DNA from 3 places in the Bradyrhizobium sp. CCBAU 51753 genome. Region 2 is predicted to be linked to each of the others. Evidence: predicted binding sites of a transcription regulator. Region 2 holds the regulator's gene; each other region holds the start of a gene.

Region 1 (5,170 bases), 3.8 Mb from region 2:
CTTTGCGTTGAGCCGGCCGCCGTCGAACAGCATCTCGTTGACCGCGCCGTCGATGTCGTCAGCGGTGACGTCCTGGCCGCCGTCCCTGACGATGCTGGCCTGGGCGAGGCGGCGCATCAGCTCCTTGATGAAGGCGGCGCTGACACCGGCTGTGCGCCGCACCGCCTCGTCGACGATGGGCTGCGCAAGCGGCAGACCCTTGCCGTAGAGCCGGACCAGCTTGCCGCGCCCGGCCTCGTCGGGCAGCGGCACCTCGATCGCCTGGTCGATGCGGCCGGGCCGGCCGGCCAGCGCGCCTTCCAGTTCCTCGGGGCGGTTGGTGGTCAGCACGAACAGGATGTCGCAATCCTCCTTCAGGCCGTCCATCTCGTTGAGCAGCTTGTTGAGCAGCGATTCCTCGCAAGGGGAATCCATCTCGTCGCGGTCGCGCGCGATCAGGTCGACGTCCTCGATCACAACCATGGTCGGCTGCAGCAGCCGCGCCAGGCTCATATAGGCGCCGAGCAAGCCGACCTGCTCGGCGGTGATGATCAGCGTGGTGTGGCCCGGCAAATTGGTGGCGAGATAGCGAATGGTGTGGGTCTTGCCGGTGCCGGGCGGGCCGTAGAGCAGGATGCCCTTGCGGGTCGACTGGCCGAGCTTGCGCAGCAACTCGCGGCTGCCGACGAAGTCGAGCACGTTGCGCTCGAGCAGCCGCAGCGTCTTTTCCGGCAGGATCACCGCGTCGCGGTCGACCGTCGGCAGCCGGTGCACGGTCACGCCGCGTGAGCGGCCGCTATAGTCGGCGTCGCCGTCGAGCGAGAGGATTTTGCCGCGATAGGATCGCGCGGCGTCCACCGCCATTTCCAGCTCGGCAAAGATGCGCTGCACGAAGGCGTTGCCGGCCATACCGGCCGGCACCACAAGCTCGATCCGCATTCCCGACTCGCGGTTATAGTCACGATGGAAGGCGAGCAGCACCGCATAGCGCAACTCGCCGCTGCGGCACAGCCAGAGTCCATTGACCAGGCATTTCACCGGCTGCGCCTCGCCGATATCGACATCGTGGTATTGCGGCGGCGCGATCGCCGGCGCGCCGCGCCCGTATCGCATCAGCGTTGCGACATCGAGCGTCTCGTAGCGATGTTCCTCATGGATGCCGAAGAAATGGATGGGGTCGGCGAGCAACCGGTCGATCGCGATCTGAACGTCGGCGCGCATATGGCCGGGAAACAGCCGCGACCGCGTCAGTAGCTGGTTGCGCGGGACGCCCGCGAAATGCCAATCGAGCGCGGTCACGGCAAACTTGAACTCGTCGCCCGGGAGCTCTTCCGAACTCCTCCTGACGGCCAGCACGCAGCCGCTGCAGAGGCATACCTTCCTGTCGTTGAGAAAGATATTGCTGACCGATCTCGGCGCGTCACAGAGATCGCATGGGCGCACCGCATCGACGGCCTCGGCCGTGATCAGCAGCGGCTGCTCGTCGTCGCGGATCAGCTGCTGCGCGGCCTCCAGCAGCGCCCTGGCCACTTGAGCGGGAAATGGGCCGCAAATGATACCGTACTGGTCCTCGATTTGCGCCGCGACCGTGATCGCTTCCCGCTCGGACTTGCCGAACACCGCGCGCAGCAGGTGCCGGACGAAGTCCAGTGGCGTATCGCCGTCGTCTCGGATGAAGAGTTTGACCGGGCCGTTCTCGGTGAAGACGTCGTGCATGAGCCCCTCAAAACGCAAACGCTATGAATAGAACATAACAAGAACACCATATCGGACGGAACCCGTCAAGCGAAAGATTTTCCGCCGCAGCTTGAACGTGTGGGCGCCGGCAAAAGCCGATCGATCGGCAGGCCCATGCGCCGTGCAAAGGTAAACGCCGCGCAATGCCTGTGACGAATTTGTGCAGCGGCGAATGCCAGGACGACCTGCCGACGGAATTGCCAAGACATCGCCGCCCCAGCGGCAAACTTCCGACACATCATCGGGGCGAAAAGGGGCGATCGACATGGCCAGCGCGCGAGGGGGGATTCGACTTCAAGCGAATCTTCCGTCGCGCAATTATTTTATGAGGCTCTCGTGTCGCACAAACTTGGTTTTGCGATCCTTCTCGTCTTCACGCTGTTGCTTTCTCCTGCCGTCGCGCAGCCGCCCGCCAAGCCGGCGCCGCCGCAACAAAATACCAGCGATGCGCTGACGCCCGAACAGGCGAAGCGCGCGCTCGACACGCTGCAGGACGACAAGAAACGCGGCGAGATCATCAACACGCTGCGCGCGATCGCCACCGCCTCGCCGCAGGCCGCGCAGAGCGCGCAGCCTGCGCCGGAGCCGTCCCCGATCCCGCTGTCCGCCGACAGTCTCGGCGCGCAACTGCTGTTGATGGTGTCGGAGCAGGTCACCGAGGTCTCGAGCCAGGTCGCCGACGTCGCGCGCACGCTGACGCATTTCCCCGCTTTTTATTACTGGTTCCTGCGCACCGCCAATGATCCGGCCGCCTACGGCCAGTTGATCGATATCGCCTGGAAGCTGGCGCTGGTGTTCGGCTGCGCGCTCGCCGCCGAATGGGTGGTGTTTCGCCTGATCAAGCGGCCGGTGGCGTTTCTGGAGCAGCGGCTGCCGCAGACCGCGCGCGTGCCGGTGCAGACGCTGGCGAGCGTCGATCCGCCGTCCTCGGTGGCCGATGTCACGCCGCAGGGCGAGCTGCAGCGCCGCCGGCTCAGCCTGGCGCGGGCCTGGCAGTCGCTGATCCGGCTGCCCTTCGTGCTCGGACGGCTGGTGCTCGAATTGCTGCCGGTGGTCGCCTTTGTCGGCCTTGCCACCATGCTGCTCGGCACCGAGATCGGCGACCAGTCGACCACGCGCCTCGTGATCCTTGCCGTGGTCAACGCCTACGCGTTCTCGCGCGCGCTGATCTGCGCAGTGCGGGCGCTGGCCGGCCCGTTCGGGCTGTTTCGGGTTCGCGCCGAGACCGCGGCCTATATCGAGATCTGGGCCCGCCGCATCGTCGCCGTCGGCGTGTCCGGCATCGCCTTTGCCAATGTCGCGCTGCTGCTCGGGCTGTCGCGCGCCGGCTATGCCGCGATCCTGCGGCTGGTGATGCTGGTCGTGCATCTGTTCATCGTCGTCATCATCCTGCAGTGCCGCCGCCAGGTCGCCGACGCCATCCGCGCGCCGGCCGATCGCGTCGGCGTCGCGGCGCGGATCCGCAACCGCGTCGCCGGCCTCTGGCACGTGCTGGCGATCGCGCTCGATCTCGCGCTGTGGGCGGTGTGGGCGCTCAACATCCGCAACGGCTATTCGCTGCTGCTGCAATATTTCGTCGGCACCATCGCGGTGCTCCTGATCACCCGTCTCGTCACCATGGTGGTGCTGAGCCTGATCGACCGCGGCTTCCGCATCTCGCCGGATCTGCTGCAACGCTTCCCGGGGCTGGAGTCGCGCGCCAATCGCTATCTGCCGCTGCTGCGCCGGGTGGTGTCGGCGGTGATCGCCTTTATCGGCTTCGTCGCGCTGCTGGAGGTCTGGGGCGTCGACGCCATCGTCTGGTTCTATGGCGGCCAGATCGGCTCCCGCCTGATCTCGGCGCTGGTGACGATCGGGATCGCCGCGCTCGCCGCCGCCGTGATCTGGGAGGTCGCCAATGCGCTGATGGACCGCCAGATCAACACGCTGTCGCGCGAGGGGCATTTTGCCCGTGCCGCGCGGCTCCGCACCTTCCAGCCGATGCTGCGCACCGCGCTGTTCTGCGTCATCGTCGCGGTGGTCGGCCTCACCGCGCTGAGCGAGATCGGCGTCAATGTGGCGCCGCTGCTCGCCGGCGCCGGCATCGTCGGCATCGCGATCGGCTTCGGCTCGCAAAAACTGGTGCAGGACCTGATCACCGGGCTGTTCCTCCTGATCGAGAACACGGTGCAGGTCGGCGACAACGTCACGGTGTCGGGGCTGTCGGGCGTGGTCGAGAACGTCTCGATCCGCACCATGCGGCTGCGCGCCGGCGATGGCTCGGTGCATGTCGTGCCGTTCAGCGCGGTGACCACGATCACCAATGCCAGCCGCGGCGCCGGCAATGCGTCGGTCAGCGTCAACGTCTCCTACAAGGAGGACACCGATCGCGCCGGCGAGATATTGAAGGACATCGTCGCCGAGATGCGCCAGGAAACCGCGTATCGCGCGCTGATCCGCGGCGATCTCGAATTGTGGGGCGTCGACAAGGTCGACGGCTCGATGGTGACGATCGTCGGCCAGATCCGGTGCACCGATGGCGGCCGCTGGTCGGTGCAGCGCGAGTTCAACCGCCGCATGAAGCGCCGCTTCCAGGAGGAAGGCATCGAGATCGCCTCGATGGGCCAGACCATCCTGATGCAGATCCCTCCACCTGCGGAGCCGGACGCCGACGCGCGGCCGCGCCGCGCCGCCAGCTGAGCGGCGCAGCGCGGTCGTCTCAGCGCTGCGACACGTCTCGCGACGCTGAGACGGAAGGCGTCCGCTTCAGTCCGCGGATCGGCCGCAACCGGCCGAAAAGCCCGGCGATCTCCGCCATTCTTCCGATTTCCTCGCTGGCACAGCGCTTGCTCACGCAGCTCTTCGAATGCGCGGCAAGACGCATTGCATCTCAACCGTAAAGCCAGAAGGAAACGCACATGGAGCTTGGCTATTTCACCATGCCCTCGCATCCGCCGGAGTGCGGATTGAAGGAGGGCCACGACTGGGACCTGCAGACCCTGCGCTGGCTCGATGAGCTCGGCTACCAGGAAGCCTGGATCGGCGAGCACCACACCGCGCCGTGGGAGCCGCATCCGTCGCCGGATCTGTTGATGGCGCAGGCGCTGATGCAGACCAAGAATCTGCGCATCGGCCCCGGCGGCTTCCTGCTGCCCTATCATCACCCGGCCGAACTCGCCAATCGCGTCGCGATGCTCGATCACCTCTCCAACGGGCGGATGAATTTCGGCGTCGCGGCCAGCGGACTGCCGAGCGACTGGGCGATGTTCAACGTCGACGGCATGTCCGGCCAGAACCGCGACATGACCCGCGAGGCGCTGGAGATCATCTTGAAGATGTGGACCGAGCCGGGGCCCTGGACCCACAAGGGCAAGTTCTGGACGGTGACGAAACCGGACACGATGTTCGATTTCCTCAAGCCGCACATCAAGCCGCTGCAAGCGCCGCATCCGCCGATCGGCGTCGCGGGCCTGTC
Region 2 (5,170 bases):
GCCCGACCAGAAGCCGACTGCGAACAGACCGAACGCGATCGTGGCAAGTCCGCTGACGATCGATCCGCAGAGAAGAACGAGGCGGGCATCGATCCGATCGGTCAGCGTCGTCAGCACCGGGACCGCCAGCATGTAGCCGAAGGCATAGCCGCTGGCGAGCAGCCCGCCTTCGGCCGCACTCATACCCCAGGCAGGCATGAGGTGCTGCGCGAGATTGGCCGACAGCGCGACATGCGGAAGCAGATTGCCGATCTGTCCGAGGCACATCGCCGCTATCAGCGAACGATGTTCGAGTGCGAAAGGGCGTGTCCTCATCCTGCCGCCGGGACTAGGAACACCCGCAGCCGGCCGACCGTGGTTACGCTCATTTTTCTGTCCTTCTGGAATCATTGAAGAAAGCGCTAAAAGATCAGGCGGCCGTCTTGGCTTCCTTGCATTCCGTTTCGTCGGCGCAGCACTCGGCAGCCAGAAAATTCACCAGGCCCTGCATTGTGTCGTACTGGGCGTGACAGATCAGCGTGGTGCCCTCGCGCACCTGCGAGATCAGCCCCACGGAGACCAGCGCCTTGACGTGGTGCGACAGCGTCGACGCCGGAATCCTGAGCCGGTCCTGCAAACGCCCGACCGGCATGCCGGCATGTCCGGCGCGGACCAGCGCCCGGTAGATCCTGAGCCTGGTCGGATTGCCGAGGGCCTCCAGGCGTGCTGCGGCGTCATCGATCTTCATGACGCGACCATGCTTTGCCGTCGACGCCGCGTCAATCGATATTTCTAGAATGTTCGAAATACGGGTGTTAGGAACGACAGCGAGCATGGGCTCACTCACACGCATCCCGCTCGCAAGCATGTGAGCCGTGCGATGGCCTCCCCGCTCCCGCAGCCGATCGAATCCATTGCCGCCTGCCCGCAATTTTCGTACACCGTCGGCGCAATGACCTCAGATCTCTCCCCCAATTCCGTCGACGTGCTGCTGTTCGATATCGGCCGCGTCGTGCTCGACATCAGCTTCGACAAGGTGATGGCGTGCTGGGCCGGCCACGCCGGCTGCGCGCCCGCCGACCTCGCCGGCCGCTTCATCGTCGACGACAGCTTCAAGCATCACGAGGTCGGCCGGATCGACGACGCCGCGTTCTTCGCCAATTTGCGCGACACCCTCGGCGTCGGCCTCACCGACGCCCAGTTCCTCGAGGGCTGGAACGCGATCTTCACCGGCGAGATGCCGGGCATCGCGCCGCTGCTCGCCGGCGCCGCCAAGCGGATGCCGTTGTACGCCTTCTCCAACACCAACCCGGCCCATGTCGCGCATTTCTCGGTCGCCTATGCCGATGTGCTCAGCCATTTCCGCGCCGTGTTCCTGTCCTCGGCGATCGGGCTGCGCAAACCCGACGCCGCGGCCTATGATCATGTGGTAAAAGCCATCGGCGTGCCGGCGTCGCGGATCCTGTTCTTCGACGATACGGCGGCCAATATCGAGGGCGCGCGGGCGCGCGGCCTTCATGCCGTCCACGTGACATCGACGGATGACGTGGCAAGGGCGCTGTCCGCGCTTGGGATCGAGAGCAAAATCTGAGGAGGTCCGCGCGTGGCCTTGATGCCGGTTGCCGATGCCCTGTCCGCGATTCTCGACGGCGCCGAGCCGCTGCCTGAGGAGATGGTCGGCCTCGATGCCGCCTATCACCGCACGCTGGCGCGCGACGTCGCGGCGCTGCGCACCCAGCCGCCGCAGGCGATGTCGGCGATGGACGGCTATGCGGTGCGCGCGGCCGATGCGGCCGACCTGTCGGCGCGGCTGAAGGTGATCGGCGAAGTCGCCGCCGGCCGGCCGTTCGAGCGCACGGTCAGCGCCGGCGAAGCGGTGCGGATCTTTACCGGCGGCGTGATCCCCGACGGCGCCGACGCTGTGATCATCCAGGAAGACACCAGGGCCGATGGCGACCACATCACCATCACCGAGACGGCGGTCACCGGGCGGCATATCCGTCCCCCCGGTGTCGACTTCCGCGAAGGCGACGTGCTGCTTGCGGCCGGCAGCCGCCTCTCGGACCGCGCGCTCTCGCTTGCCGCCGCCATGAACTATCCGGAACTCGCGGTGCGCCGCCGTCCCAGGGTCGCGGTGCTGGCAACCGGCGACGAGCTGGTGATGCCGGGTTCCAAGCCGGGTCCCGGCCAGATCGTCTATTCCAACGGCTATGCGCTGCGGGCGTTGGCCCGCGCCGAGGGTGCCGAGACGATCGATCTCGGGATCGCCGCCGACACCGTGGCCGCAACGACCCCAGGCATCCGCCGAGCGCGCGATGCCGGCGCCGACGTCCTGATCACCACCGGCGGCGCCTCGGTCGGCGACCACGACCTGGTCAAGCAGTCGCTGGAGGCCGAGGGCGTCACCATGGCGTTCTGGCGGATCGCGATGCGGCCCGGCAAGCCGATGATGCACGGACGGCTCGGCGCGATGCGGGTGATCGGCCTGCCCGGCAATCCGGTGTCGTCCTATGTCTGCGCCTTCCTGTTCCTGGTGCCGCTGATTCGGGCACTGAGCGGCCGCAAGGTGATTCATCACGTCCGCGCGCGCGCATTGCTCGGCCGCGATCTCGCCGCCAACGACCAGCGTGAGGATTACTTGCGCGCCCGCCTCGAGGCGCGCGCGGACGGCACGCTGATCGCAACGCCCGTGATGAAGCAGGACTCATCGCTGCTGGGGAATCTCGCTGCGGCGCAGGCACTTCTCGTTCGTCCGCCGTTCGCGCCCGCGGCCGCGAGCGGTGCCGAATGCGAGATCCTCACGATGCCGGAGTGAGCCTCGCGCGGCCGCCACTTCGCCGATTGCCTGTCACGTTCACCTGAAATTAAGTGGTTGCGGAACACATATCGAACATATAGTGTCCGTTCATGATTTGTTTCGAGTACTGGTGTCTACAATCGGGAGTTCATCGCGGAGCGCCGTGCTCCGGGTCTTCCGAAGTCTCGGAATCGAACGACGCTATCAACCGGGGGAATACTCGAGATGCTCACGCGCAAACAGTACGAACTTCTGCGTTTCATCAATGAACGTCTGAAAGAGGCCGGCGTGCCGCCCTCCTTCGACGAGATGAAGGATGCGCTCGACCTGCGCTCGAAATCCGGTATCCACCGCCTCATCACCGCGCTGGAGGAGCGCGGCTTCATCCGCCGCCTGCCGAACCGGGCGCGCGCGATCGAGGTGATCAAGCTGCCCGAACTGGCCGCCGGCGGCGGCAATGGCCGCCGCGGCTTCACCCCGAGCGTGATCGAGGGCGCGCTCGGCAAGCGCTCCTCGACGCCGCCGGTCGCCGAGGACGACGGCAACCGTCCGGTCGCCGTGCCGGTGATGGGCCGGATCGCGGCCGGTACGCCGATCGAGGCGCTGCAGACCCGCAGCCACACCATCAGCGTGCCGCCGGACATGCTCGGCGCCGGCGAGCACTACGCGCTCGAGGTGCGTGGCGACTCCATGGTCGACGCCGGCATCCTCGACGGCGACATGGCGCTGATCCAGCGCAACGACACCGCCAACACCGGCGACATCGTGGTGGCGCTGATCGACGAGGAGGAAGCCACTCTGAAGCGCTTCCGCCGCCGCGGTGCATCGATCGCGCTCGAGCCGGCCAACACCGCCTATGAAGTGCGCATCCTGCCGCCGAACCGGGTGCGCATCCAGGGCAAGTTGATCGGCCTGTACAGGAAATACTAGGCGCCGGCGGCACTTGATGATCGTCTGCGCGGAGATCATGCTCAAGCAAAACTATCGGGCGGGATGACGATTCGAAGAAAAGTCATCCCGATCGAGGAACGGAGCGACGCATCGGACCGTTGCTTGGCGGATAGCGCGACGTGTGACTTGCACCAGATGCGCCCAGATACCGCCGACGCGCTGTAGCGTGTTTGTGATTGAGGCCGTCCGTGACCAGTCGTACAATCGCCTCGAAACGAGAAAACACTCGTTCGCTATCGTCCACTCTGGTAGAGGCCCGCGCCTCAAGGAGAGGCACGGGTCGCTACCTCGACAGAGGAGCCTTCCGATGTGTGACTATAGCCTGCATGCGGTGCAATCGCGTCCCGCCGTCGTCGGAGAGACGCTGATCAGCACGACTTTCCGCGGCACGTCGACCCGCGGTTTTGCCTCGGAGAACGATCCCAACGTCGCGGTCTGCATGCTGCCCGGCACCGAGCTCGCCTTCGTCGAGAACGTCCGCTACGACAGCCGGTGGATCTGGACCAAGACGATCGGCTATCGGGTCGGCGTGTTCAACGAGGTCGAGCCCGACGTGCCGGATCGCCATCACGACGCGGTCGAATTCCCCGACGGCAGCCATGTGCTGGTGACCCAGCTCGTCGAAGGCCAGCGCGTCACGGTGCTGCAGCTGCCGGCGCTGCATCCGACCGTCGAGCACAAGCCCAAGGTCGCAGAGCGGCGGCCCTCCGCATTCGCATCGCTGTTTTTGGGTTGAGCGCATCGTCGCCGCAGGATGAGCTGTCCCGCGGCGGGTGACCAAAGCGATTTCGAGCGACCCCGGAGTTCCGTTCCGGGGCGCATCAGTGAGGTTGCGCTGGACGCCGGCTCGGTTGCGCTGGACGCCGGCTCGGTTGCGCTGGACGGCACCTTGGCGCATCATCCCGCGCGGAGGACGTGCGCGGTGGTCGACAAGGTCACATGGCAGCGAGCTGGACGCGTCACGGAACCGGGCCGCTACATGTTCCGGTTCGGCTGGCTGACCGTGACCGCCGATGACCTCAAGGTCTGGCAGCAGTTTCCCGAAGCCGTCTTCACCCTGGTCAAGAAGCCCGACGCCGGCCCCGATGCCGACGAATACCACCTCGGCCTGTTCGAGCTGCCGACCGCCCCCTCCTCCGACCACCACTAATCATCGGCCTGCAGATCGGCCTCGGCCGGCGTCGCATCGACGGCGGGGCGTGCTGCGCCGGCGGGCGGCCGCAGCGTCGTCTCGCTGTCGGCATCGCCTGGAACCGCCGGCGACCACGGCCGGTCGATGCTGCCGGGCTTGACCGCATCGATCGCAAAGCCGTCGCCGATCCGGCGCAGCGCCAGCGCGCCGTGCCGGCGCAGCCGCTCGGCATCGATCACCGACGCCGCGCAGCCCTGGGCGACCTGTCGCGCCGTCACGATCACCGCGGCCCGCTCGCAATCGTCGGCCAG
Region 3 (5,170 bases), 4.3 Mb from region 2:
ATTTCGGCACAGCTAGGGAGATGGTGGATCGCGCGATCATCTCTAATCCCAATGCAGCCTTTGCATGGAGCACGCGAGGTTGGACTTGCCGCATGGCAGGGGACCTCGAGGAGGCCATCCGGAGCTTTGAGCGCGCTGTCCTGCTAAGCCCGTTTGACCCGTTGCTGTTCGTAACGTTGACCGAAATGGGAGTTGCATTCATCGATCTTGGCCGTTTCGATGAGGCGGTTGTCGCAGCGAAGAAGGCTCTTAGCCAGACCCAGAGTTTTCTACCCTCCTATTGCTGCCTTATAACGGCCTTGGCGCATCTGGGACGCGAAGCGGAAGCGAAAGAGTCGGCAACTCGCCTGCTCGAACTCAAATCGGATTTTCGAATTTCTGAATGGGTGAGCCGGAGCGGCCTACGGATCAACCAAATGTTCGTCGATGGTCTTCGCAAAGCTGGGATTCCGGAGTGATGCCGTTGCGCGGGGCGACTGCGACTCCTGCTGTTGGCCCGAAGCCAACATGCAGTCATATCGACTCCAAGGTTGCCTTCAGAGCGCAAAGCCGACGCGACGAATTGATCAGTACGGGCCCGAGTTTCGACCAAACAAAAACGGCCGGGTCATCGACCCGGCCGCTCAAAACTCTCTCAGCTCTTCCCGCTCTCGCGGTTCGCTCGCGCCTCAGCTCGCCTGCTTCACCGGCGCCGGCTTGCCGACCTTCTTCTCGATCGCGCGCTTCAGTTCGAGGGCGCGCGGCGAGAGCACGTCGGCCTTGGCCTTGATCAGGAAGGCATCGAGGCCGCCATTGTGGTCGACGCTCTTGATCGCGTTGGAGGAGACGCGCAGGCGGACGTTGCGGCCGAGTGCATCGGAGATGAAGGTCACGTTGCACAGGTTCGGCAGGAAGCGCCGCTTGGTCTTGATGTTGGAGTGGCTCACCTTGTGGCCCGTCTGGGGGCCCTTGGCGGTCAGTTCGCAGCGCCGGGACATTTGCAAAAATCCTTTTCCATCCCCGCCTCTTGCGGGCGGAGCGTGCGGTCACGCGGCCCGTGCAGGGGTTTTGAATTCGCGTCCATTTTCCAGGAACCGCGGGTGTATAGGGGCAGAATGCGGGAGCGTCAAGGTTTTATAGCGGCTTCGCCCTCGTCCGAATTGCTGGGTTCATCAGCCGTTCCAGCCACTTAACGCCGCATAAGGCAACCATATAAAGGGCGTATTCCGTTGCAACGCTTAGTTCCATACAGGACGCTCGCGTTGTCCGGCCACCTTGTTCGCCTGGATGACAAGACAGAGCGCCGATAGCAGGACCGTCAGGTAAGTGACCACCCCGATTGCCATTTTGCCCCCCTATGGGTGGCTTGTCGGCCTCCTGGCCGGCGCTTTTCTGCTGTTCGGCCCCGAGGCCTCGCGCGCCCAGGGCCGGCTCGAGGCGCAGTATGAGGCGACGCTCGCCGGTATCCCGGTCGGCAAGGGCTCCTGGACCGTCGACATCGGCGAGGAGGCGTTCTCGGCCTCGGCCCAGGGCGGCACCGCGGGGCTGTTGAAGGCGTTTTCCGGCGGCAGCGGCTCGGGCGCCTCGCAGGGCCGGATCGTCAACGGCATCCCGGTCGCCACCTCCTACAGCGCGACCACCACCACCGCGAAGAAATCCGAGACCATCCGCATGGTGCTGGCGGGCGGCACCATCAAGGATTCCGCGATCGAGCCGGAGCCGCCGGTCGATGCCGACCGCATCCCGGTCACCGACGCGCACAAGAAGGGCGTGTTCGACCCGATGACCGGCTCGCTCTTGCGCGTGCCCGGCAATGCCGAGCTGATGAGCCCGGATGTCTGCCGCACCTCGGCCGGCGTGTTCGACGGCCGCATGCGCTACGACCTCAAGCTCGATTTCAAGCGGGTGGAGATGGTGAAGGCCGAGCGCGGCTATCACGGCCCGGCGCTGGTCTGCGCGGTCTATTTCGTGCCGATCGCGGGCTACATCCCGGATCGCCCGGTGATCAAATATCTCGCCGCCCAGCGCAACATCGAGATCGCCTTCGCGCCGATCGCCGGCACGCGCCTGCTGGTGCCGTTCCGCATGACGATCCCGACCCCGCTCGGCCAGGCCATGCTGGAGGCGACTTCGTTCGTGACCACGGCAGCGCCGCCGCGGGTGGCGAAGACGCAGTAGGATTTGATTTCGCGAGGCCACGCCGCACTGTTCGACCCGTCATCCTGAGGTGCGAGCTCCTGCAGCGCAATTGCGCTGCGGGGCGAGCCTCGAAGGATGCACGGCCCCGCTGCGACCAACGCGGAGAGAGCCGGGCCGTCGATCCTTCGAGGCTCGCCGAAGAGGCTCGCACCTCAGGATGACGGGTTGTAGTGCGCTAGTTGCCCGGATGCAGCGAAGCGAAATCCGGGGCCGGAATACCCGCGGGTCGACTGGTCCCGCATTCCGCTTCGCTGCATGCGGGCTACGCTTGGCCGACGCAACAAACGTCACCGGAATCCAGTTGACTCTTGCCCGGTTCTGATTCGACTCGGTGACCCCTGGAACTTAAGGAATTCAGTCCGCATATCCTGTGCTTGTGGAGCCCTCTCAAACTTGATCTAGTGCCGCGGCCTCAGACCAGACCGAGATGTTGCGGTGAACGTTTCGGGCATGGAATGGAGTCAGCGATTCGGCCGCGATTCGTTCTAGACTCGTTCCGAAGCTTAAGCTGACAGCGGAAAGCGTCGCATTGTGAGACAGATTTTGCGCGAAAGGACGCGTGATCCGGGATGCCGTGTTGCTGGATCGCGCCGGAGTGACGATATTGACGGAGCGCGTTGCATGGTCTCCCTCGCGCGGAGAGTCCCCCTCACGCGGCGCGATGCGCCGACCTCTCCCCACAGGCGGGGCGAGGTAACTTTCTAGGCGCGCATCCGCGCGGCACGCGGCAACAAGAAACATCTGCAAGATATGGCTTTCTCATCTTCGTTCGGAACTGACCGCGCTCCCGGCGCCGGCGTCACCGCCGTGCTGGGCCCGACCAACACCGGCAAGACGCATCTGGCGATCGAGCGGATGCTGGCGCATTCGTCCGGCCTGATCGGGCTGCCGCTGCGGCTGCTCGCGCGCGAAGTCTACAACAAGATCGCGGCGCGGGCCGGCGAGGACAATGTCGCGCTCGTCACAGGCGAGGAGAAGATCAAGCCGAAGGCGCCGCGCTTCTGGGTCTCCACCGTCGAGGCGATGCCGCGCGATCTCGATGTGTCGTTTCTCGCCGTCGACGAGATCCAGATCGCGGCCGATCTCGAGCGCGGCCATGTGTTTACCGATCGCATCCTCAACCGCAGGGGCCGCGACGAAACGCTGTTGCTGGGTGCTGCGACGATGCGCCCGATCATCGAGCGGCTGTTGCCCGGCGCCTCGATGGTAACGCGGCCGCGTCTGTCGCAGCTCGAATATGCCGGCGACCGCAAGATCACGCGGCAGCCGAGAAGAACGGCAATCGTCGCGTTCTCCGCCGACGAAGTCTATGCGATCGCCGAGCTGATCCGCCGCCAGCATGGCGGCGCGGCCGTGGTGCTCGGCTCGCTGTCGCCGCGCACAAGGAATGCGCAGGTCGCGATGTTCCAGAACGGCGACGTCGATTACCTCGTCGCCACCGACGCGGTCGGCATGGGGCTCAATCTCGACGTCGATCACGTCGCCTTCGCCTCCGACCGCAAATATGACGGCTACCAGTTCCGCCGGCTGACGCCGGCCGAATTCGCGCAGATCGCAGGCCGCGCCGGCCGCGCCACCCGCAACGGCACGTTCGGCACCACCGGGCGCTGCGCGCCGTTCGAGCCGGAACTGGTCAACGCGCTGCAGAACCACACCTTCGACAGCGTGAAGATGCTGCAATGGCGCAACGCCAAGCTCGATTTCGCCTCGCTCGGCGCGCTGCAGGTGTCGCTGGCGCTGCCGCCCAATCATGAGGCACTGACACGGGCGCCGATCGCCGAGGACATGCGCGTGCTCGACCATGTCGCGCGCGACGCCGAGGTGCGCGACATGGCGCATGGCGCCGCCGCCGTGGAGCGGTTATGGGAGGCCTGTCAGGTTCCTGATTACCGAAAGCTGTCGCCGGCGGCCCATGCCGAACTCGTGAGCACGCTGTACGGCTTTCTGATGCAAAAGGGGCGTATCCCTGACGCATGGTTCGCCGCCCAGGTCGACCAGGCCAACCGCACCGACGGCGATATCGACACGCTGTCGGGCCGGATCGCGCAGATCAGGACCTGGACCTTCGTGGCCAACCGGCCGGACTGGCTGTATGACCCGGAGCACTGGCAGGGGATCACGCGCGACCTCGAAAATAAATTATCCGATGCGCTGCATGAACGGCTCACGGAGCGTTTCGTTGACAGGCGGACCAGTGTATTGATGCGCCGCCTGCGGGAGAACTCAGTTTTGAATACGGAAATTGGCAAGACCGGCGAAGTGATCGTGGAAGGTCACGTGATCGGCCGGCTCGATGGTTTCACCTTTGCGCCCGATGCGGCGGAAGCCGGCAGCGACGCCAAGGCGCTGCAGGCCGCCGCCCAGCAGGTGCTGGCGCGCGAGATCGACGCGCGGGCTGAGAAACTGGGAGCTGCCCCCGACGAGCAGTTCGTACTGACCTCCGACGGCACCATCCGCTGGACCGGCGATGCGGTGGCAAAACTGGTCGCGGCCGACGACGCGCTGCATCCGCGGCTGCGCATCATCTCCGACGAGCGGCTGACCGGCGCCTCGCGCGAGGCGGTGCAGACCCGGCTCGACCTCTGGCTCAAGACGCATATCGAAAAGCTGCTCGGGCCGCTGTTCGAGCTCTCCAAGGCCGAGGATCTGCAGGGCATCGCCCGCGGCATCGCCTTCCAGCTTGTGGAAGCGCTCGGCGTGCTCGAGCGCACGAAAATTTCCGCCGAGATGAAGGATCTCGACCAGCCGTCGCGCGCCACCTTGCGCAAATACGGCGTGCGGTTCGGCGCCTACCACATCTATTTCCCGCAGCTCTTGAAGCCCGCGGCGCGCTCGCTGGCCTCGCTGCTGTGGGCCGAGAAGCAGAGCAATGTCGACATGGCTGCGCTGTCGAATGTGCAGCATCTGGCGAGCAGCGGCCGCACGTCATTCCCGGTCGACAAGCAGCTCGCGCGCGATGCCTATCGCGTGCTCGGCTATCGCCAGTGCGGCG

The links. The regulator LexA, encoded in region 2, represses DNA repair genes until DNA is damaged. The targets are predictions, from matches to a motif close to TGTTCNNNNTGTGTTCNG.
Region 1: the regulator LexA is predicted to act here: its motif matches at 1,724-1,741, upstream of XH93_RS03740 (ATP-dependent Clp protease adaptor ClpS).
Region 3: the regulator LexA is predicted to act here: its motif matches at 2,660-2,677, upstream of XH93_RS40860 (helicase-related protein).

What each region holds. Positions count from the first base shown of each region.
Region 1 covers NZ_CP030037.1:807,985-813,154, forward strand. Annotated here, with positions in the region: gene XH93_RS03740 (ATP-dependent Clp protease adaptor ClpS) at 1-1,695, opposite strand, end outside; gene XH93_RS03745 (mechanosensitive ion channel domain-containing protein) at 2,053-4,395, shown strand; gene XH93_RS03750 (LLM class flavin-dependent oxidoreductase) at 4,614-5,170, shown strand, end outside.
Region 2 covers NZ_CP030037.1:4,630,260-4,635,429, reverse strand. Annotated here, with positions in the region: gene XH93_RS20895 (MFS transporter) at 1-267, opposite strand, end outside; gene XH93_RS20890 (helix-turn-helix transcriptional regulator) at 410-727, opposite strand; gene XH93_RS20885 (HAD family phosphatase) at 932-1,570, shown strand; gene glp (gephyrin-like molybdotransferase Glp) at 1,583-2,794, shown strand; gene lexA (transcriptional repressor LexA) at 3,002-3,706, shown strand; gene XH93_RS20870 (hypothetical protein) at 4,035-4,463, shown strand; gene XH93_RS20865 (hypothetical protein) at 4,650-4,877, shown strand; gene XH93_RS20860 (ComEC/Rec2 family competence protein) at 4,874-5,170, opposite strand, start outside.
Region 3 covers NZ_CP030037.1:8,904,804-8,909,973, reverse strand. Annotated here, with positions in the region: gene XH93_RS40875 (tetratricopeptide repeat protein) at 1-458, shown strand, start outside; gene rpmB (50S ribosomal protein L28) at 669-977, opposite strand; gene XH93_RS40865 (DUF3108 domain-containing protein) at 1,357-2,157, shown strand; gene XH93_RS40860 (helicase-related protein) at 2,929-5,170, shown strand, end outside.